DNA from 3 places in the Arthrobacter caoxuetaonis genome. Region 2 is predicted to be linked to each of the others. Evidence: predicted binding sites of a transcription regulator. Region 2 holds the regulator's gene; each other region holds the start of a gene.
What was found. The regulator HrcA, encoded in region 2, represses chaperone genes, less so after heat shock. The targets are predictions, from matches to a motif close to TTNGCACTCGNNNNNNNCGAGTGCNAA.
Positions count from the first base shown of each region.

Region 1: the regulator HrcA is predicted to act here: its motif matches at 1,551-1,577, upstream of NF551_RS00900 (Hsp20/alpha crystallin family protein).
Region 3: the regulator HrcA is predicted to act here: its motif matches at 6,178-6,204, upstream of groES (co-chaperone GroES).

Region 1 covers NZ_CP099466.1:173,549-180,823, forward strand. Annotated here, with positions in the region: gene NF551_RS00890 (DUF2804 domain-containing protein) at 1-858, opposite strand, end outside; gene NF551_RS00895 (hypothetical protein) at 870-1,463, opposite strand; gene NF551_RS00900 (Hsp20/alpha crystallin family protein) at 1,677-2,126, shown strand; gene NF551_RS00905 (NAD(P)-dependent alcohol dehydrogenase) at 2,229-3,347, shown strand; gene NF551_RS00910 (carbon-nitrogen hydrolase family protein) at 3,387-4,190, shown strand; gene NF551_RS00915 (amino acid permease) at 4,187-5,602, opposite strand; gene NF551_RS00920 (RNA polymerase sigma factor) at 6,017-6,565, shown strand; gene NF551_RS00925 (hypothetical protein) at 6,562-7,275, shown strand, end outside.
Region 2 covers NZ_CP099466.1:1,954,321-1,961,595, reverse strand. Annotated here, with positions in the region: gene hemW (radical SAM family heme chaperone HemW) at 1-659, shown strand, start outside; gene NF551_RS08965 (DUF4870 domain-containing protein) at 780-1,208, opposite strand; gene NF551_RS08960 (DUF3097 domain-containing protein) at 1,361-2,203, opposite strand; gene hrcA (heat-inducible transcriptional repressor HrcA) at 2,370-3,383, shown strand; gene dnaJ (molecular chaperone DnaJ) at 3,472-4,608, shown strand; gene NF551_RS08945 (16S rRNA (uracil(1498)-N(3))-methyltransferase) at 4,626-5,405, shown strand; gene NF551_RS08940 (GerMN domain-containing protein) at 5,441-6,352, opposite strand; gene NF551_RS08935 (PhoH family protein) at 6,759-7,275, shown strand, end outside.
Region 3 covers NZ_CP099466.1:2,714,255-2,721,529, forward strand. Annotated here, with positions in the region: gene NF551_RS12430 (GuaB3 family IMP dehydrogenase-related protein) at 1-84, opposite strand, end outside; gene guaB (IMP dehydrogenase) at 164-1,681, opposite strand; gene NF551_RS12440 (acyltransferase family protein) at 1,795-3,894, opposite strand; gene groL (chaperonin GroEL) at 4,055-5,665, opposite strand; gene groES (co-chaperone GroES) at 5,741-6,037, opposite strand; gene NF551_RS12455 (siderophore ABC transporter substrate-binding protein) at 6,413-7,275, shown strand, end outside.

The DNA.
Region 1 (7,275 bases), 1.8 Mb from region 2:
TGCCGCCAGGCGCCGGTGGAACGGCGTCAGCGTGGCGTCGATCCAGTCCCCGCGCACCTGCCAGGGAGCCAGCGGATCCGCCAGGTCGTAGCTGAACTCCAGTTCGCCGTCGTAATGGTGGAGCACCCCGTCCACGATCAGCGCGTTTTCGGTAGCCGGAGTTCCGGCGGTCCACAGGCCGCCGACCTGCAGGCCCAGCCGCGTGCCGTCCACGGTCCCGAACCCGGCAGCCCAGTTCCAGCGTTTGGAATACGGCCAGCGGCCGCGGCCGCGGTCCAGTACCGCAAAGGACTCCGGCCCGCCGACGGAATACTCCTGCCCGTCCACCGTCACGGTCCCGCTGACCGCCCGAGCCACGTCCTTCAGCGTGTACTGGTACCGCGTATCCGACCACGGCACCACCACGCCAAGCACGTCCCCGCCCAGCGGAGCATAGAGTTCGACGGCGACACGCTCCGCTTCGGCGCGCAGGTGCGTGCCGCCGGCGTCGTCATGGAACCGCAGGTGCAGCCCGCCCATGGAGCCCACGGCTGTAAGGGGCGGCAGCGTGTCCGGCAGGAGGGCTGCCGAGCCGGCAGGCAGGGCCAGCGGGTCGCAGCGGATTTCCTTGCCGGTGGCGCGTTCCAGGACGTACAGCTGAAGCGTTGCGGCGTAGTCCAGGTGCGCGATCGTCATGCCGACGACCAGCTCCGGGGTCACGACGCCCCAGTACTCCCACCGCTTGCTCCGCCAGCCGTGCCGCAGGCCGGACGGCAGGTGCCCGAAGGCGTGCAGCGGACTGCGTGTGTAGCCTGTCGCCGCGGGGTTGAGCTTCCCGCTGGGCAGGGCAAGCTGCACGGGTTCCTTGATTTCGTCCATGGCGCCACAGTCTAGGCCGCTTGGGCGAAGTCATCCTGTACCGCCGCGGTCTTCGCGGCGGTGTTCCTGACGGTGTTCCTGACGGAGTTCCCGGGGGTGGACTTACTGGGCGCAGACTTACGTCTGGCCTTTTTGCAGATCGGCGACTTGGTGGATGGCCGCGCGGCACTCCGGGGACCTGCCGGGGCCGGGGCCGGGGCTGTGGCCGAGCGGGCGGGCCTGCCGGTTGCCCCCTCGGGGAAGAGCGCCGCACGAATCTCGGCCCGGGCGAACTCCGCCGCGGCGAGGAAATCCCGGGCAGCTGCGGCGTCCCGCTTCTCTGCAGCCCGGCGGGCGGCCCGTAACCGCAGTGCTCTGAAGGCCAGCCAGCCCACGACAGCCAGGCAGGTCCCTGTGCCGTAAAGCAGCACCGCTGCCAGGACCAAAGACGTGGTTCCGCCGGAGAAGAAGCCGAGGCCCAGCAGGGCGGCAGCTACCCAGAGAACGCTCAACCAGCAGGTCGCGTCCAGGACAGGGGAGGGAGGGGAGCCGGCAACCCGGCTGGGGAGGGACAGGAGCCGGGCGGCGCCGGGATGGCGCCGCCGGAAGTCTGCGGGGAGGGACACGTTGACCTGCTTCCAGACAAGTTTCGAATGAAAGACGGCGGGACGGAGTGATCCGCCCGGGGAAATCATAAGGGGCCCGAACTAAGACTGGCACTCTCATGCTTCGAGTGCTAATCTACTGCCGAAAGTTGAGCGAATCCAACTCAACTTTCCTCAAACAGCAGATCAGCCCGCTGAATGGAGCAGCGGAGGCGTGAAGGAGTTGATTGTGTGATGGCTACCCGATTTGACCCGTTCCGTGAACTGGACCGTTTCGCCCAGACCCTGCGCAGCGAAACCCTGCGCGGGATGCCGATGGACCTCTACCGGCAGGACGACCGGTATGTCCTCAGCGTCGACCTTCCCGGCATCGATCCGGGCTCCGTGGACATCGACGTCGACGGCCAGCTCCTGACGATCCGTGCCGAGCGCACCCTGCGCGGCGCCGATGGCGTGCAGTGGCTGACCCGTGAGCGCGAGGGCGGCTCCTTCCTGCGCCAGCTCAGCCTTGGCCAGGGTCTCGACACCGAAGGCATCACCGCCCACTACGAAAACGGTGTGCTCACTGTCCTGATCCCGGTCAGTGAAAAGGCCAAGCCGCGCCGTATCGAGGTGCAGTCCGGCTCCTCGGCATCGCTGGGCACCAGCGGCGAGCACCGCGAAGCCGAGGCGGTCAGCGCCTAGAGGCACCATGTCCATTCGGGGCGGCAGGCGGAGTTCCCGTCTGCCGCCCCGATCCGTGTCCGGGCACTGACGCGCGGGCACCGGGCCGCGTAGCGTGGGCACATGACTACCCAGGCGCGTGCCGCGATCCTGCGCGGCGTCCATGAACAGTTTGAAATCACCGACGTCGTTCTTGACGACCCCCGTCCTGACGAGGTGGTGGTCCGGATGGTCGCAGCAGGCGTCTGCGGAACCGACCTCGGTGTCCAGGCCGGCCACATTCCGTTCCCGCTGCCCGGCATCCTGGGCCATGAAGGAGCCGGCGTCGTCGAGGAGGTGGGCAGTGCCGTGACCTCCGTGGTTCCCGGCGACCACGTCCTGCTCAGCTTCACCAGCTGCGGCACCTGCCGGAACTGCCGCAGCGGCCATCCCGCCTACTGTGTGGACTTCCTGGACCTCAACCTCCTGGGCGGCTCGCGCATGGACGGCAGTGCCACCATCACCAAGGAGGGTAAGGGAGTCCACGGACATTTCTTCGCCCAGTCCTCCTTCGCGAACCTGGTCCTCGCGGATGAGCGCGGCGTCACGAAGGTGGATCCTGACGCAGACCTGACCCTGCTCGCGCCGCTGGGCTGCGGAATCCAGACCGGAGCCGGTGCGGTCCTGAACGTGCTGCGCCCCGAGCCGGGTTCCACCCTGGCGGTCTTCGGGGCCGGTCCCGTGGGTCTCTCCGCCGTGATGGCTGCGGCCCTCAGTGGCTCGACCCGGATCGTGGTCATGGACCTGGTGGACTCGCGGCTGGAGCTGGCCCGGCAACTCGGAGCGACCGACGTCGTCAATTCCGGCAGCACCGATGCGCTGCAGGCGCTTTTGGAACTCACGGACGGCGCGGGTGTCACGCACGCACTGGAGACAACGGGAAGCACCCACGTCGCGGCGGCTGCAGCGGACTCCCTGGCTCCGCTGGGCAAGCTCGGCCTGATTGGCGCACCCGCCTCCGGATCAACCGTGGAGCTGGACGTGAACTTCCTGCTCAACGGGCGCCAGGTGCTCGGCATTACGGAAGGGGACTCCACTCCGCAGCTGTTCCTGCCCGCGCTGGTGGACCTGGTGCAGCAGGGACGGTTCCCGCTGCAGAAGCTGGTGACCCCCTACCGTTTCAATGAAATCAACGATGCCGCCGCCGCCGCGAAGGCCGGAGAGGTGCTGAAACCTGTGCTCCACTTCGAGGACCTGCACTAGGCTGGAGAAAAATCCGGTCCCGAGCAAGGCGGTCATCCGATGTTGGTCAGCGTAGGTCAGTTCAGCCCCGGCGGAGACGTCGAGGAAAACCTTGCGGCGATGCGCTCGCTGGCTGAGAAGGCAAAAGCCGAAGGGTCCGAGCTGATCGTCTTCCCCGAAGAGTCCATGTTCAGCATCGGCAAGGTCGAGGGGACCCTCGCATCAGCGGTCGACGCCGGCTGGACCAGGTTCGTCCAGCAGCTCTCGCTGATTGCCGCGGAACTGCGTATCGCCGTCGTCGCCGGCGGGTATGAATCCTCAGGGGAAGAACGGCCCTACAACACCCTGGTCGCCATCGATAACGACGGCAGGATTGCCGCGACGTACCGCAAGCTGCACCTGTACGACGCTTTCAGCTACCAGGAATCAACCCGGATCAAGGCCGGGGACCGCGGCATCCAGGTGGTGGAGATCGGCGGCCTGCGGGTGGGGCTCATGACCTGTTACGACCTGCGGTTCCCCGAGCTGGCCCGCGCCCTGGCCGTCCAGGGAGCGGACCTCCTTGCCGTGCCTGCCGCCTGGTTCAAAGGTGAGCACAAAGTGGACCACTGGGAGACGCTGCTGAAGGCCCGGGCCATCGAGAACACCGTGTGGGTGGCAGCTGCCGGCACCTCGAGCTCCCACACGATTGGCCACTCCGTGGTGCTTGATCCCCTGGGCATCCCGCAGGTCTTCCTCGGTGAGGAGCCGTCCGGCGTTGTTACTGCCAACGTCGTGCGCAGCCGCATTGACGAGGTCCGGGAATTCCTTCCGGTGCTGCAAAACCGCCGGTTTGCCGCCAATGAGCAGATTCTGGAGGGCTAGCGCGCGTTTGGTTCCGGCAGTTCGATCGGCTGCCGCCCCGGGCCCTTAACGAGGTACCGGTAAGCGGCGAGCATCAGCAGCAGCCACACCCCGCCGACGGCCAGGGCTGTCCGGCCGGGTCCGGTGAAGGCCAGAATGACGGTCACCACGCCCATGAAGGCCAGCGCGGCATAGTTCAGCACCGGCCATCCCGGGAACGCAAAGCCGGCCGATGGCGTCCCCTCCCGGCGCATTTCCAGTCTCATGCGGTGGTGGCTGAGCAGGATGGAAGACCAGGTGAAGAGCGTCGCAAACGTGGCAATCGAGGCCACCACCAGGAACAGCTGGTCCGGGATCCACAGATACAGCCCCAGCCCCGCGACCAGGCTGGCCATGAGGATGCCTACCGGCCAGACGGGCACACCAAAGCGGGACACCCGGGTGAAGCTGTTCGGGGCGTGGCCCTGTTCGGCGAGCCCGTACATGGTGCGGGCGGCGGCGTAGAAGATCGAGTTCATCGCCGACAGTGCGGCCGTCAGGACCACGGCGTTGATGAGGTGTTCAGCGAACGGAATGCCCAGGCCCGCGAAAACCTGCACGAAGGGGCTGCCCTCGGAACCGATCCGGTCCCAGGGCAGGAGGCAGAGCATGACGCCCAGGGAGAGGATGTAGAAGAGCAGGATCCTCACCGGTACGGTGTTGACCGCTTTGGGGATGGCCCGCTGCGGGTCCCCGGTTTCGCCGGCGGTCACCCCAAGTGTCTCGATACCGCCGAAGGAGAACACCACGATTCCCAGGCTCATGACGACTCCCCACACTCCAAAGGGTGCGAAACCTCCGTGGTCCACCAAATGGTGCACGCCCGGTTCGTAGCCGCCGGTGCTGATGCCGAAGACGATCAGGTACAGGCCGCCGGCCACCATCGCGATGATGGTGGAGACCTTGATCAGGGTGAACCAGAACTCCAGTTCCCCGAAGACACTCACGCGCATCAGGTTCAACCCGCCGATCACCAGCATCGCGGCGACCATCCACAGCCAGCCGGGGGTGTCCGGGAACCACAAACCCATGTACATGCTCACGGCGGTCATGTCGGCGATGGCAACAATGATCATCTCGAAGGCGAACGTCCAGCCCGTGAGGAAACCCATGCGGGGGCCAAGGTAGCGGCCGGCGTACTGCGAAAACGAGCCGGCGACGGGATGGCGTACGGCCATTTCTCCCAGTGCCCGCATGACCAGGAACACCGCGCAGCCGGCAATGAGATACGCGATCAGCACGGCTGGTCCCGCCGCTTGGATGGTTTGGGACGAGCCGTAGAACAGCCCGGTGCCAATGGCGGAACCAAGCGCAATGAAACGGATGTGCCTTACGGACAGGCTGCGTTGGAGCCCGGTGTCGCTGCGGCGGTCAAGGGGGGTGGTGAGGGGCATGGTCTTCCTGTGCCGGGGCACTCGGCCGCCGGGGTTGCTGGTCCGGTGCGGGGCTTGGAGGCTTGTTGATCCCGCTTGCCGCGCGGCGCGCACCAACGGGGGCGGGCGCCGCTCAAGTCTCCCACATTCACCGGCGCCGCCGCCTCTCCGGAGACCTCTCCGGACCGTCCCGCAGGGGCCGAACGGCCGGCGGCGTGCAGGTCCGGACCGAAGTGAAAAGCGGCCCGGAACGGAAGGGAAATGTTTTTTCGCAACCGCGTAACTTTTCCCGGTCTACGGACGATTACCTCTGTGTAATGGCCGCGCCGGGGTTTATCCCCCCAAAAAGCTTCGGCGCGGCCATTTCCCTGCAGGATCAGCCTGGGCGGGGTACGATTTGGTTCGCCCCAACGTTCTGGATCGAAGGACCCCGCCTTGGCTGACCCGCTCACAGAGCAGATGGTCGCTGAGGCGCGTGCAAACAGCCCCGCGGCGCTCCGGGCCGTATACGAGTCCCTGGCGCCGGCCGTCCTTGGCTACCTGAAGTCCAAGGGCTGTGACGATCCTGAAGCCCTGGCACAAGAGGTCTTCCTGACGGTATTCGGCAAGCTATCGACAATCACCGGCGGAGCCGCAGGTCTGCGAACCTTCACCTTTTCCGTTGCCCACGCCCGGATGGTCGATGACCAGCGGCGGCGTGAGCGCCAGCCCGCCCCCGCCCCCTATGACCCGCTGGCGGATATCCGGTATTCGGAATCGGCTGAGGACACCGTGATGGGGAGTTCCCACATGGTTGCCCCCCTGCTGGAAGGGCTCACGGACCAGCAGCGCGAGGTGATTCTCCTGCGCGTCGTCGCGGATCTCTCCTTGGAGGAAGCAGCGCAAATCATGGGGAAGACGGAAAACTCCGTCAAACAACTTCAAAGAAGGGCACTGGCGGCCCTCAAGGAACGCTTCGCAGGAAAGGAGGCAGCGGAACTATGAACGGGATGTCCAGCAACCCCGGCGACGAAGAAGCAATCCGGCGCCTCTTGGATGAATCAGGTGTCGAAGCAACACCGGAGCTCACAGACGCGCTCCGGAAGCTGCGCACCGAGTCCCGCGGCGAGGCGCCGGCGCCGTGCGCCGAACTGGAGGCCCTCTTCACGGCAGGAGTCACCCCTCTTCGCAAGTCCCGGCGCCGTGGTTTCCTCCTGGGCGGAGCGGTCATTGCGGCCATGGCTGCCGGCACTACCGGCGTCGCTGCGAACGGCGACTTTTGGGTGACTGCCGAAAACTCGCACGAGTTGCCCGCGCCCGTGCACTACGAGCAGATCCCGGCCCCGGCGCCGGCTCCGGAGACCCCGGCGCCAACCGATCTTCCGGATTCCTCCGCCGATCCTGCACCTGCTGCCGAAACCATCCCGGACCCGGAGGCGGTTCCGTCCGCCGAAGCCGAAGCCGAAGCCGAAGCCGATCCGTCCGTGCCGTCCGCGCCGGCCGCGCCGGCCGCGCCTACGGATGGCGCTGCGGAAGGCCCTTCGGAAGATTCTCCGGAACGTGCTCCCGAACGTTCAGAGCAGCGGAGCGGCCGGGACTGGAACCAGGGGAACCGGGGCAACGGTTCAGAGAATGGCCAAAGGCAATCCGGCTGGGAGCATGAAAAGCGTTCCGGTACGTCGAAAGACGGGTACGGCAAGGACCACGGTGAGCGC
Region 2 (7,275 bases):
TGAGCGTGGACCTGATCTACGGCACACCGGGGGAGTCCCTGGCTGACTGGAAACACTCCGTTGAGGAAGCGCTCAGCTACGAACCGGACCATATTTCGGCCTATGCCCTGATCATCGAAGACGGCACCAAGCTGGCGGCACGGATCCGCCGCGGCGAGATTCCGCCCATCGACGACGACGACCATGCGGACAAATACCTGCTGGCCGATGAACTCTTCGGAGCAGCTGGACTCGGCTGGTACGAGGTCAGCAACTGGGCGCGGACGCCGTCGGATGAATGCCGGCACAACATGGCGTACTGGCGCAGCGATGACTGGTGGGGTGTAGGTCCCGGTGCACACTCGCACGTCGGCGGTATCCGCTGGTGGAACGCAAAGCACCCCACTGCCTACGCAGGCCGGATCGCGGCGGGGGAATCCCCTGCAGTCGGCCGGGAAACGTTGGATGCGGACACCCGTTACCTCGAAGACGTCATGCTCCGCGCCCGGCTTGCCGAAGGAATTTCCCGTGACCGGCTGCGCCCGGAGGGCCGCCTTGCGGTGGCCGGACTCATCGCCGACGGCTTGGTTGATCCCCGGGCGGCCATAGCCGGAACCGTCCTGCTGACGCTGAAGGGGCGCCTGCTGGCTGACGCCGTCGTGCGCCGCCTGCTGCCCTAAGCCCGCCCAACACGGCCCGCCCGCCCAACGCAAAGACCCGCCGTCCCCTCAAGGGACGGCGGGTCTTTTTGGTGCGGTGGGTCTTTTAGTGCGCGGCCGGAGCCGTCAGCGCTGGATGCGTCAGCGGATCCGGCGCAGGTTGAAGCGGTAGCGGTACGGACGCCCGCGGTTGCATTCGATGCCCGCAATGACCGAAGCCACGGCGACGGCAATCCAGATAAGGGCATTGAAGACCGCGAAAAAGCCGCCCACGACGGGGATGAAGGACAGCAGCCAGGCCACCAGCGCCAGGATGGTGGGAGGCAGGGTAAAGTTCAGCGCTTCCTTGGATTCCTGCGCAGTGAACGGGCCGCGGTCGCGGAAGACCAGGTAAATGATGAGGGACGGCACAAAGCCCAGGATGCCGCCGAAATGGGACAGCGTGGCCCACTGACGGTCTTCGGAAGCAGTCAGCGGAAGGGCATTGGCGGGTGCACCCTGGTAGTCCGGGCGCGCTGGGGAACCGTGGTTTTCCGGTCGCTGCGGATGGTTCTGGCGTGTGTTGGACACAGTTGCATTCCTTTAACTCTCAGATGACGCAGGGTTCGCACCCACGGGTACCTGTTGTTCATCAAGGGTACTGGGTTCAGCGGCGTACACAGGCAAACACACCTGCGGCGGAGCGCCGCAGCGGGCGGAGAGCGCCGCGGACGGCTGTCGCGCTAGGGCACGGTGAGGAAATCGATGACCTCTTCGACCCGCCCCAGGAGGGTCGGCTCCAGATCCGCATAGGTCCGCACGGCGCCCAGGAGTTTCTTCCAGCCCATGGCGACGTCGGTGTGATCACGGTGCGGCCAGCCGAGTCCTTTCAGGATGCCGGTCTTCCAGTCTTCCGAACGCGGGACCACGGGCCAGGCCTGCAGACCGATGACGTGGGGTTTGATCGCCTGCCAGACGTCTACGTAGGGATGGCCAACGATCAGGACGTTCGCTGCCGCACCGGGAACGGCCATCGCTGCGGCCGCGATCCTGGATTCCTTTGACCCCGGCACCAGGTGGTCCACCAGGATTCCCAGCCGCCGTCCTGGCCCGGGGGAGAAGTCCCGCACCGCCGCAGCCAGGTCATCCACGCCGTGGAGGGGCTCGACGACGATGCCTTCAACGCGCAGATCGTCTCCCCAGACTTTTTCCACCAGCTCAGCGTCGTGTTTGCCCTCAACCCAGATGCGGCTGGCCCGCGCGGTCCGGGCCCGCTGGTTCGCGACGGCGACCGAGCCGGACGCCGTTCGCTGCACTGTCGGGGCTGAGGACTTTACTGCCGGAACCACTTCCACGGGTTCGCCTTCAAGGAGGAAGCCGAAACCCAGTTCAAAGGATTTAGTGCGACCCCGGGCGTCTTCAAGCACCATGAGGTACAGGCCCCCGGACTTTTCCGTCCGCAGGACGGCGCCTACCCAGCCGGTTTGGACATCTTCCAGCACAAGGCCCTTCTCGGCGCCGACCTGCCGGAGCGCTTTCCGGACCGGGGCAGAGATATCCCTCGGTCCCCATTCAAAGTTCGGCACGGGGTTTCCTCGTTCCTGGACACGGGGCGGAGCGCCGGCGGTCTCGCAGGCACGGGAGATTCAATGCTAGCAACGGCATCGGAACGTATTAGACTTAGCACTTGAGTATGCCGAGTGCTAATCCGCGCGAAAGTGCCGCAGGAGCTTCAACGAGGGAGGGAAAACCATGAGTGAACCACGACGGCTCGAGGTGCTCCGGGCCATTGTTGAAGATTATGTCCATTCCCGGGAACCTGTGGGTTCCAAGGCCCTGGTAGAGCGGCACCAGCTCGGCGTCTCCTCCGCCACCATCCGCAACGACATGGCGGTCCTCGAAGAAGAGGGCCTGATTGTTGCGCCGCATACTTCTGCCGGACGCATCCCGACTGACAAGGGGTACCGGCTCTTCGTTGACCAGCTATCGGACCTGAAGCCGCTGTCGAGCGCCGAACGCCGTGCCATCCAGAACCTGCTTGAGGGCGCCGAGGACATTGATGACGTCCTGGACCGGACAGTGCGCCTGCTGGCCCAGCTGACCAACCAGGTCGCCGTCGTCCAGTACCCGCATCTGGGCAACGCCAAGGTGCGGCATATCGAGTTCGTCCTGCTGGCACCGGCACAGGTGCTGGTAGTCCTGATTTCCACCACGGGCCGGGTTGAGCAGCGGGTCATCACCGTTCCCTCCCCGGTCACCGAGCCTGCCCTGCACGAACTCCGCCAGCACTTCCTGCAGGGACTGGCCGGAACCACCCTGACGCGTATCACCAGCCACCTCGCCGACTGCCTGGCAACGGTGCCGGTGCAGCTGCGCGGCACCGCGGGGGCGCTCGGCCGCTGCCTGGAACAGCTTGCGGGCATCAACCGCGAGGACCGGATGGTCATGGCAGGAACGGCGAACCTGGCCCGTGCCACCGGAGATTTCCCGTTGACCATCGGACCGATCCTTGAAGCACTTGAGGAACAGGTGGTCATGCTCCGCCTGCTTTCAGAGATGGAGCAGGACGCCAGGGGCGTCTCCGTCCGCATCGGTTCGGAGAACCCCTACGGCTCTCTCTCCGAGGCCTCCGTGGTAGCCACTGGGTACGGCCCGGACGCGTCCGCTATGGTAGGAATCCTTGGTCCCACACGAATGGACTATCCCAATACCATGGCTGCGGTCCGCGCCGTCGCCCGCTACCTTTCCCGGGTCCTGAACGAGTGACCCGGAGCGGCAGCCCCTCGGGGTGCCGTCGAAAAGACAAAACCCGCCCCTATAACGGGGTACGCAATACAGGAAGCGATGTGCACGAGTGAGTGATCACTACCAGGTACTCGGCGTCAGCCGGGATGCCACCGGCGAGGAAATCAAAAAGGCGTACCGCAAGCTTGCCCGCAAGCTGCATCCTGATGTCAACACCGCTCCCGGAGCCGCTGACGAGTTCAAGGCAGTGTCCCACGCCTACGAAGTCCTCTCCGACCCGCAGAAGCGGCGGATCTATGACACCACCGGCCAGGAGAACGGCACCGACAACGGTTTCGGCGGCGGCTTCAGCGGCCAGGGCTTCGGCTTCCAGGACATCTTCGACACGTTCTTCGGCGGCGGCGCCGGCGGCGGGCGGGGACCGGCTTCGCGTACCCGCCGAGGCCAGGACGCGCTCATCAACGTCCGCATCGACCTGAAGGACGCCGTTTTCGGCACCAACAAGAAGATCGACGTCGAAACCGCTGTCCTCTGCCCAACCTGCGACGGTTCGTGCTGCCAGCCCGGCACCTCCCCGCGCACCTGCGATATCTGCCACGGCACGGGTCAGGTCCAGCGTGCGGTCCGGTCCATCCTCGGCCAGGTCATGACCACTGCTCCCTGCGGTTCCTGCCAGGGGTTCGGCACCATCATTCCCGACCCTTGCCACGAGTGCGCCGGGGAAGGCCGGGTCCGCAGCCGCCGCACGCTGACGATCAAGGTCCCCGCCGGCGTGGCCACAGGCACCCGCATCCAGCTCAGCGGCCAGGGTGAGGCCGGCACGGCCGGCGGGCCCCAGGGTGATCTCTACGTGGAAATCCGCGTCAACGCGGATCCGGTGTTCGTCCGGGAAGGCGACGACCTGCATGCAACGCTGACCGTCCCCATGACCGCGGCAGCGCTGGGAACGGTCATCACCATGGAAACGTTCGACGGCGCCCGGGAAATCAGCATCAAGCCGGGCACCCAGTCCGGCGAAGTGACCACCCTCAAGGGCCTGGGCGTCACCCACCTGCGCGGCTACGGCCGAGGGGACCTGATGGTCCACGTCCAGGTCGAGACGCCGCAGAAGCTCGACGCCGAGCAGGAAGAACTCCTCCGCCGGCTCGCCGAACTGCGCGGCGAACAGTTCGCCGAAGGCCGCGTCGGGGGCACCAGCAGCCCGGGTGTCTTCGCCAAGCTCCGCGACCGCCTCGGCAACCACTAGCCGCAGACGGGTACTTCATGACCAACCCGATCTTTTTTGGCGACCCCGAACAGGTGGCAGCGGCGGCACCGGGAGGCGTCTTCACGCTGACCGGCCCGGAGGCGCGGCATGCCGTGTCGGTCAAGCGGCTGGCTCCGGGCGAGGACGTTGACATTGTCGACGGCGCCGGGATCCGGCTGCGCGGAACTGTCCGCTGCGCTGAGCCTGCCCTGCTGGAGATCGAGGTCAGCGAAGTCCAGTCCGAGCCGGCCCCGGTTCACGAGTTCATCCTGGTCCAGGCCCTGGCCAAAGGGGACCGGGATGAGCAGGCCATCGAGGCAGCTACCGAGCTCGGGGTCGACGCCGTCATTCCGTGGCAGTCAGAACGCAGCATTGTGCGGTGGCGGGCCGAGAAGGCAGCGAAGGGACGGGCGAAGTGGCAATCGGTCGTAACGTCAGCAGCCAAGCAGTCCCGCCGTTCCCGGCTGCCCGTCGTCCTGGACGTCGCTGATACCAAAATGCTGCCGCAGCGGCTGGCAGGGATGGACCTGGTGCTCGTCCTGCACGAAGAGGCGGACACTGGACTGGTCAACGCGGTGGAGTCGCTGGAGCTGCAGGGGCAGGATCGTGCACCGGGGGACCGGGTTTCCATTGCCGTGGTGGTGGGCCCCGAGGGCGGGATCTCTCCCGCGGAACTCGAGTCCCTGCGCGCTGCCGGTGCCCTCACCGTGCGCCTTGGGCCGCACGTGCTCCGCTCTTCAAGCGCCGGCCCGGCAGCACTGGTGCTGCTGAACTATTTGCTGGGCCGCTGGTCCTAACTGCTCCAGATGCCGGGCAGGCCGGAGCGCGCGGGTCAGTAGACAGTAATGCGCTTCGAATCCTCGTTGGCACCATCGCCGTGGAAGACCCGCAGGTTGTATTCGCCCGGTTCCAGTTTGATGCTGACTTCGAACAGTGCCGTTTCGCCGGTAGCGGCGTCGAGTGCGACTCTGCCCGTGGTGGCGGCTGACGTATCCGGACGTCCCTTCACGATCGGCTCGACGCTCCAGGAAAGCTTCTCCTCCCGGACCACGGCGGAACCGGTGACGGTGACGGAGGTTTCGACGCCGTCGCCTTCCTGGGGATCGATGATCCAGATCGGCGCGGGCAGCAACTTGTCCCGCTCGAGCGGTTTTTCCAGCAGCTCGTGGCCGAAGGCCTGGTAGCCTGCCTTGCCGTCCACCAGGACAATCACGCTGGTGCTGTACCCCGCCGTCGTGAGCCCGGCGTTGGCCGCAGCAGCGGTGGCGGTGTACACCAGCTGCTGAACGGCCCGGTGGGCCATGCCTGCGTCAAGTGAGGCCTTGAAGGCGTCGGAAGTGATGTCCACGGTGATGATGTTCTTGCTCGAAATCGAGGCGGTCACTTCAGACGCCGGCTGCCAGGGTGTGAAGTAGTCGCTGTCACGGGGGACCTGCGCCGTCATGGCCTGTACTGCTTCGCCAATCGGGTCGCCCGTGTTCTCGGACGGCAGGAATTCCCGGTACAGCTGGATGTCGGACTCGTTCTGGGCCAGCCAGTAGACCGGCATGACAACTTTCGACGCCGTTGCCTCCGCGGGAGCCGAAACCGCCATGGGCAGCCCCTCGGACGCCGAGGATTTGCTGAACGAATCGGGCATCGATGTGGTCGGCAGCTCTGCGACGACACCGCAGCCGGGGAGGATGAACGGAACTGCCGCTGCGAGGAGGAGGACACGGACGCGGGTCTGCCGTTGTTTTGCCATAGCCGTCCCTGCCTTCCGTTGCTCAGTGCCCGCAGTCCGGGGACCGGGCGGTGCATGTGGGGGAGCGTCCGGAGCGGGGATCCGGTCGCAGCACGACCCCCAGCTTGGCACAGCCCGCGGCCCGAAAACGGTGAGTTAACTGTTCTGGGATGGGACTGAAACCTGATTGAGACCGAGCCGATGCAAAGCCGAGACAAACCGCGTAATCCACGTCACGGACCCTTCCCGTGCCCGTTGCGGCTACACTCCTGCTGCCATGGCGGCACGGCGTGGCGCAGATCAAGTAAGATTAAATGAGGTGTGCGCGCGGAATTACTCCGGGAGCCTGCCGGGGGAAGCATTCCGTTTTCAGCTTTAGACCAAGATGACCTGATAAGGGGCGATGAGAGGCCGAGGGGCCGTATATATGACCGAATCTTCAGCAGGAATCGGCACCATCCGCGAGGACCAGCAGACGATTGTCTTTGACTCCACGGAGCATATGGTCCAGTCTCTGGGCGCGAATGACGAGGCTTTGAGAGTCATCGAGTCCGCCTTCCCCGAGGTCAACCTCCACGTCCGGGGCAACGAACTCTCTGTCTCAGGCCCGGCGCCTGCCGTTGACCGGACCGTCCGCCTGGTGAATGAGGTCCGGGTCCTGGCGCGCCACCAGACCCGTGTCACGCCGCAGGTGCTGGAACAGCTCATCACCATGCTCAGGGACCAGACCGCCGAACGTCCGGCCGAGGTGCTGACGCAGAACATCCTTTCCACCCGCGGACGCACCATCCGGCCCAAGACGCTGAACCAGAAGAACTACGTTGACGCGATCGACCGCAACACCGTGGTCTTCGGGATCGGTCCGGCAGGTACGGGCAAGACCTACCTTGCCATGGCGAAGGCCGTACAGGCGCTGCAGCAAAAGGAAGTCAACCGGATCATCC
Region 3 (7,275 bases), 760 kb from region 2:
CCGGGAGGGCACAATCGCTACGTCATCCAGGGAGTAGGCTCTGCGCCCACGCTTGCCTCGGCCAATCTCTATCTCGTTAGTCACTGCTCTAGGTTATCCCAGTCGCAAAAGGAAGCAGGCACCGCTCCGGAACGGAACGGTGCCTGCTTCGAGGACCAGCGGCCTAGCGGCGGCCGTAGTTCGGCGCTTCGACGGTCATCATGATGTCGTGCGGGTGGGATTCCTTCAGGCCCGCAGGCGTGATGCGGACAAAGCGTCCCTTGGCCTTGAGCTCGGAAATGGTGTGCGCGCCGGTGTAGAACATGGTCTGGCGCAGGCCGCCCACCAGCTGGTGCGCGACGGCGGACAGGGGCCCGCGGTAGGGCACCTGGCCTTCGATGCCCTCGGGGATGAGCTTCTCATCGCTGGGGACGTCCGCCTGGAAGTAGCGGTCCTTGGAGTAGGACGTGTTCTTGCCGCGGGTCTGCATGGCGCCCAGGGAGCCCATGCCGCGGTACGTCTTGAACTGCTTTCCGTTGACGAAGACCAGGTCGCCCGGGCTCTCCGCCGATCCGGCGAGCAGGCCGCCGAGCATCACGGTGTCCGCGCCGGCAACAATGGCCTTGCCGATGTCCCCCGAGTACTGCAGGCCGCCGTCGGCAATGACCGGTACGCCCGCGGGAATGGCAGCCTTGGCCGCTTCATAAATGGCCGTAATCTGCGGGACGCCGACGCCGGCGACCACGCGGGTAGTGCAGATGGAGCCCGGACCCACGCCGACCTTGATGGCGTCAGCGCCGGCATCAATCAGGGCCTGGGCACCTTCGCGGGTCGCTGCCTGGCCGCCGATGACATCCACGTGCGCTGCTGCCGGGTCCTTCTTGAGGCGGGCAATCATTTCCAGGACGCCTGCGCTGTGGCCGTTGGCGGTGTCCACCACGAGGACGTCGACGCCGGCATCCACCAGCGCCATGGCGCGTTCGTACCCGTCACCGAAGAAGCCGACGGCGGCACCGACGCGGAGCCTGCCCTCGTCATCCTTGGTTGCGAGCGGATACTGCTCGGCCTTGTCGAAGTCCTTGACCGTGATCAGGCCCTGGAGGCGTCCGGCGTCATCCACCAGCGGCAGCTTCTCAATCCGGTTCTTGCCCAGGAGCTCAACCGTCTCCTCCGGGGTGATGCCCACCCGGCCGGTGATCAGCGGCATCCGGGTCATGACTTCCCCGACCTTGCGGGAGGGGTACTCGGACTTCGGGATAAAACGGGTATCGCGGTTGGTCACGATTCCCAGGAGCTTGTTTTCCGGATCCACGACGGGAAGGCCCGACACCCGGAAATGCGCGCAGAGATCGTCCAGTTCCTGCAGCGTGGCGTCCGGGTCGATGGTGACCGGGTTGGTGATCATGCCTGATTCGCTGCGCTTGACCCGGTCCACGTGTTCGGCCTGGTCCGCGATGGAGAGGTTGCGGTGGATGACACCCAGGCCGCCGTGGCGGGCCATCGCGATCGCCATCCGCGATTCGGTCACGGTATCCATGGCTGCGGAGAGCAGCGGGGTCTGTACCGTGATCCGCTTGGTCAGCCGGGAACTGGTGTCCGCCTCGGACGGGATGACGTCCGTGGGACCGGGCAGCAGGAGGACGTCATCATAGGTCAGGCCGACGAAGCCAAACGGATCGTGTTCTGGGGACTGCTGGCTCAAGTGCGCGCCTCTTTCAGGACCGGGGAGTTGTGGGGCCGGGCATCACGGCCGCGTTTATCCAATCGTAGAACGAAATGGACAGGGTTCCGTATTCCGGACGCTACCTGGTCCAGCTAAACCGACGCTGGCACGGTGACGCCTTCCCACCCGGTGGCGTCGAGGATCCGCTGGGCCAGTTCCGGGGAGACGGTCTCCATGTAGGTGCGGTTGAGGTGGTCGTGGTCCTTGTAGACGATCACGTTGCCGATGATGCCGGGGCAGGAGTCCTCAAAACAGAACTGGTCGCTCATGTCCAGGACGTGGACGCCCGGGATCCGTTCCTGGAGTCCTTCCAGAGGGGAAACCTCTGCCAGCAGCTCGCTGCGCGGGACGTGGCAGGCCTGGACGGAGAGGTCGTTTGCCTCCAGGCACTTGAACATATCGAACTCGAAGCGCGGGTTGTCCCGCATGGCCAGCACGGCGATCCCGGCTTCAGCGAAGGCCCGCACGCCGTCATCGTAGCCGCCGGCCAGATATTCGGCCGGGCTGGATTCTTCGGTGACGGAGGCGACAGTGAACACGGCGTCCGGCATCAGGCCCAGGGTGTATTCGCCTGCTGCCTCATTGAACGCGTTGCAGTCCTCGGAGCGTTCCGGATCCGCCGCCCCGTAACGGCATCCCATCTTCAGGACGGTGACCACGTGCCAGTCATTGGCCAGCGCGACGGGCCGCAGCGCTGCCGTCCACTGCATGGCGTGGGAATCGCCGAGCACGACGATTCTCTTTTGTGCACCGTCTGCGCTGCCGATCTGCTTGCAGGACGTTTCCAGGACGCTGCCTTCAGCCGGAGCGAATGCTTCGTCGCACGCATGGTCGAGCTTCGCCCATTCCTGGTCCATCTCGGACGCGGAAGGTTTCACCAGGGCGGTCGTCGATGCAGCGGTTTGGAATTCAGGATCGAGTGAGAGGGCGCCGGGGTTGTCGGCAATGCTCTGCAGCCTGACTGCCTGCGCATCAGAGGCAACCTTGGCCTGCCACCCGGCCAGGGGCGCTGCGACCAGCGCGAAGGAGGCGGCGAGCACCAGTGCGGAGCGCCACGATGCGGCTTCCGGCCAGGACCAGCCGCGCAGCGGGGTTTCCACCAGTTTGGTCGTGAGCACCGCCAGGAGCAGCGAAACAGCAATCACTGCGGCGCCGTCGACGATTCCGGCGTTTTCCTGGCCGGAGGCGATGAGCCAGAAGACGAGGACGGGCCAGTGCCAGAGGTACAGGGCATAGGAGTTGTCTCCCAGTTTCACCAGCGGCTTCGCTGTGAGCCAGCGGTCCGCTCCCAGCCTGCTGCCGGTGTCACCCGCAGCAATCACCATGGCGGCTGCCAGGGTGGGCCACAGGGCCAGGTATCCCGGGAACTGCTGCTGCACCTGCAGGATGATGCCGCAGCCGAGCATGGCTGCCACGCCGGTCCAGCCGATCAGGATGCGAAGCCTGCGGCCAAGGTGCAGATACGGCAGCGCGAGTGCCAGGAGGGTTCCAAGCGCGAATTCCCAGAGCCGGGTCCGCGTATCGAAGTATGCATACGCCTGGTTCGCGCCGGTCTGCCAGATGGAAAACGCGAGCGAAGCGGCGAAGATTATCCCGAAGATCCCGGTGAGCACGGTTCGGTAGCCGATTCGGGCCAGCCGGGCCGCCGGAAGCGCAGCAGCGAAAAGAAGCGGCCACAGCAGGAAGACCTGGCCCTGGATCGAGAGGGACCAGAAGTGCTGGAGCGGGCTGGCGCCGCTGTGGTCAGCGGCCAGGTAGTCGACGGCGTTGTTCGCCAGGGTCCAGTTCTGCACATAGAACAGGGAGGACCAGGACTCGGTGATGAGGTCCTGCCGGTAGCTGGCGGGCAGCAGGAATGCAGTGGCCGCGAGGACGGAGAGAAGCACGACGACGACGGCCGGCAGCAGCCGCTTGAACAGGTGCAGCCAGTAGCGGCCCAGGGCCAGTGCCCTGCCTGCTTCGGCTTTGCGGACAAAGGAACCGGTCAGCAGGAAGGCGGAGATGAGGAGGAAGACGTCCACTCCGCCGGAAACCCTGCCAAGCCACACGTGGTAAATGACAACCAGTATCACCGCCAGCGCCCGCAGGCCCTGGACTTCCGGACGGTAGCGGCGTTCACCGGCTGCGGGGGCGGAAGGAACTGACGGTTTTTCGGAGCGCGAAGCGGCAGCGTGCTGCTCGGTTGCTGACACTTGCGGGTGTCCTTTCAGATGGCAAATACCGCAAGAGTTTACCTGTCCCTGCGCCCGCCCTTTGAATGTGCCGGCCCGGCGCGCCCCGGGCCGGCACACACAAAAGGGCCCCTCCGGGGCGGAGTTCCGCGCCTGGAGGGGCCCATTTGTTCAGCCCGAATTAGTGCTGGTGACCGTGGTCATCATTCTCTTCGGAGGGCTTCTCCACAACCAGTGCCTCAGTGGTGAGGACCAGTGCGGCGATCGATGCTGCGTTGCGCAGGGCCGAACGCGTGACCTTGACCGGGTCGATAATGCCGGCTTCGATCAGGTTGCCGTATTCGCCGGTTGCAGCGTTGAAGCCGTGGTTGACTTCGAGCTCGCTGACCTTGGAGACAACGACCATGCCTTCGGCACCGGCGTTTTCGGCGATCCAGCGCAGCGGCTGGGCCAGCGCGCGCCGGACCAGGCCAACGGCCGTGGCGGCGTCGCCGTCGAGCTTGGCTACCTCGGAATCGGTGTCCAGGGCGCGGGCAGCGTGGACCAGCGCGGAACCGCCGCCGGCCACGATGCCCTCTTCCAGGGCAGCGCGGGTCGAGGACACAGCGTCCTCAATGCGGTGCTTCTTTTCCTTCAGCTCAACCTCGGTGGCTGCGCCAACCTTGATCACGCCGATGCCGCCGGAGAGCTTGGCCAGGCGTTCCTGCAGCTTTTCGCGGTCCCAGTCGGAGTCCGTGCGCTCGATCTCGGCACGGATCTGTGCCACGCGGTCGGCGACGTCGGCTTCGGAGCCATTGCCGTCAACGATCGTGGTGTTGTCCTTGGTGACGGTGATGCGGCGGGCGGAGCCCAGCACCTCCAGGCCAACCTGGTCCAGCTTCAGGCCGAGGTCCGGGGACACAACCTGGGCGCCGGTGAGCGTGGCGATGTCCTGCATCATGGCCTTGCGGCGGTCGCCGAAGCCCGGAGCCTTCACTGCAACCACGTTCAGGGTGCCGCGGATCTTGTTGACCACCAGGGTGGACAGCGCTTCGCCGTCAACGTCTTCGGCAATGATGAACAGCGGCTTGGAGGCCTGCAGTGCCTTTTCCAGCAGCGGCAGGAACTCTGCAACCGAGGAAATCTTGCCGGAGTTGATCAGGATCAGCGCGTCTTCGAGGACGGCTTCCTGGCGCTCCGGGTCGGTCACGAAGTACGGCGAGAGGTAGCCCTTGTCGAACTGCATGCCTTCGGTGATGACCAGTTCGGTGGACGTCGAGGAAGACTCCTCGATGGTGATGACGCCGTCCTTGCCAACCTTGTCGAAAGCTTCGGCCAGGAGCTGGCCGACCTCTTCGCTCTGCGCGGAGATAGCCGCCACGTGGGCAACCTGGTTGCCTTCAACTTCCTTGGCGTTCTCCAGCAGGCGGGCCGCAACGGCCTCGACTGCGGTCTCGATGCCGTGCTTCAGGGCACCGGGAGCGGCGCCTGCTGCCACGTTGCGCAGGCCTTCCTTGACCAGTGCCTGGGCCAGCACCGTTGCGGTGGTGGTGCCGTCGCCGGCGACGTCGTTGGTCTTGGTGGCAACTTCCTTGGCCAGCTGTGCGCCAAGGTTCTCGTACGGATCGTCGAGTTCGACCTCGCGGGCGATCGTGACGCCGTCGTTGGTGATGGTGGGGGCGCCCCAGGTCTTGGCGAGCACCACGTTGCGGCCGCGCGGGCCGAGGGTGACCTTGACGGTGTTGGCGAGCTTGTCGACACCGGCTTCCAGTGAACGACGGGCGGAGTCGTTGAACTCCAACTGCTTTGCCATGTGTGTGTCCTTTCCGACAACAACTACATCTACAAAAGAAGACCCCGGCCGAATCTGGCCGGGGTCTTCAAAGACTTACTTGACGACGATGGCCAGCACGTCGCGTGCGGAGAGCACCAGGTATTCCTGGCCGCCCTGCTTGACCTCGGTTCCGCCGTACTTCGAGTAGATGACGACGTCGCCCTCGGCGACATCGATCGGCACACGGTTGCCGTTGTCGTCAACGCGGCCGGGGCCGACTGCTACGACTTCGCCCTCCTGGGGCTTTTCCTTAGCGGTGTCCGGGATAACCAGGCCGGAGGCCGTGGTCTGCTCAGCTTCGAGCGGGCGAACAACAATGCGATCCTCAAGGGGCTTAATAGAGACCGACACTCGGGCTCTCCTTTGCTTAGTTACTAACGGGTTTGTGGACCGTCGGTAGGCGCTTGCCGTCGTCGCGGGTGCCGGTGAACGCTTCCCTCAGGAATTAGCACCCTCACGTGGGGAGTGCTAGGTCCGACTTTATGCAACGGTTAGCACTCGGTCAAGGTGAGTGCCAACAAAGATCATTGGGATGCCCCTGCCTCCCGTGGCGCCGTCGTCTCTGTTACGGATTCGGTCTCCCCGTCCGGTGACTCAAGTTGCTTAGCCTTGCCTAACCAGATAACTTTCAAGGGCGCGCAAAAATTAGCCAACAATTTTGTGTCCTAATGGCGGAGGCATCCGGCAGGCGACGCATCCTTTGAGAGAAATACTGGAGCACCACTCGTGAAGACGACCCTGAAGTCCCGGCTGCTGGCCGGAACCGCCCTCGTGTCCCTGCTTGCCGTGAGCGCGTGCGGCTCCGAGACCGATGCCGCCGCCGAACCCGCCGCCACGGAACCCAGCATGATCACTGTGGAGCACACGCAGGGCACCACTGAGGTCCCCGTGAACCCCGAGGTCGTCTACACCTTCGACCTGGGCGCCCTGGATACCTTGGACGCCCTGGGCATCGAGGTTGACGGCGTTCCGGCAGCAAACTTCCCCGAGAGCCTCTCCAAGTTCGGCTCGGATGACTACGCCAAGATCGGCAGCATGAAGGAACCGGACTTCGAAGCCATCAGCGCCGGAGCTCCGGATCTGATCATCATGTCCGGCCGTACCGCCGACTTCTACGACGAGTTCTCCAAGATCGCCCCCACGATCAACCTCAGCACCGACGCTGCCGACCCGTGGAACTCCTTCATCGAGAACACCGAAATCATCGGCGACATCTTCGGCAAGGAAGCCGAGGTCGAGGAGAAGCTCGCCGCTCTGGACACCAAGGTCGACGAAACCAAGGCCACCGCGGCGGACGCCGGCAACGGCCTGATCATCATGACCAGCGGCGGCGAAATGACTGCTTATGGCGCGGGTTCACGCTTCGGCCTGATCCACGATGTCCTCGGCGTCGCCACTGCAGCGGACATCAAGTCCGAAGCCCAGCACGGCGAGTCGGTCTCCTTCGAATACGTGGCCGAGATCAACCCGGACCACCTGTTCGTCATTGACCGCGACGTCGCTGTCGGCAATGCAGGCGAAGTTGCCTCCGCTGTCCTGGACAACGAACTGGTCAAGGGCACCAAGGCAGCAGCCAACGACAACATCAC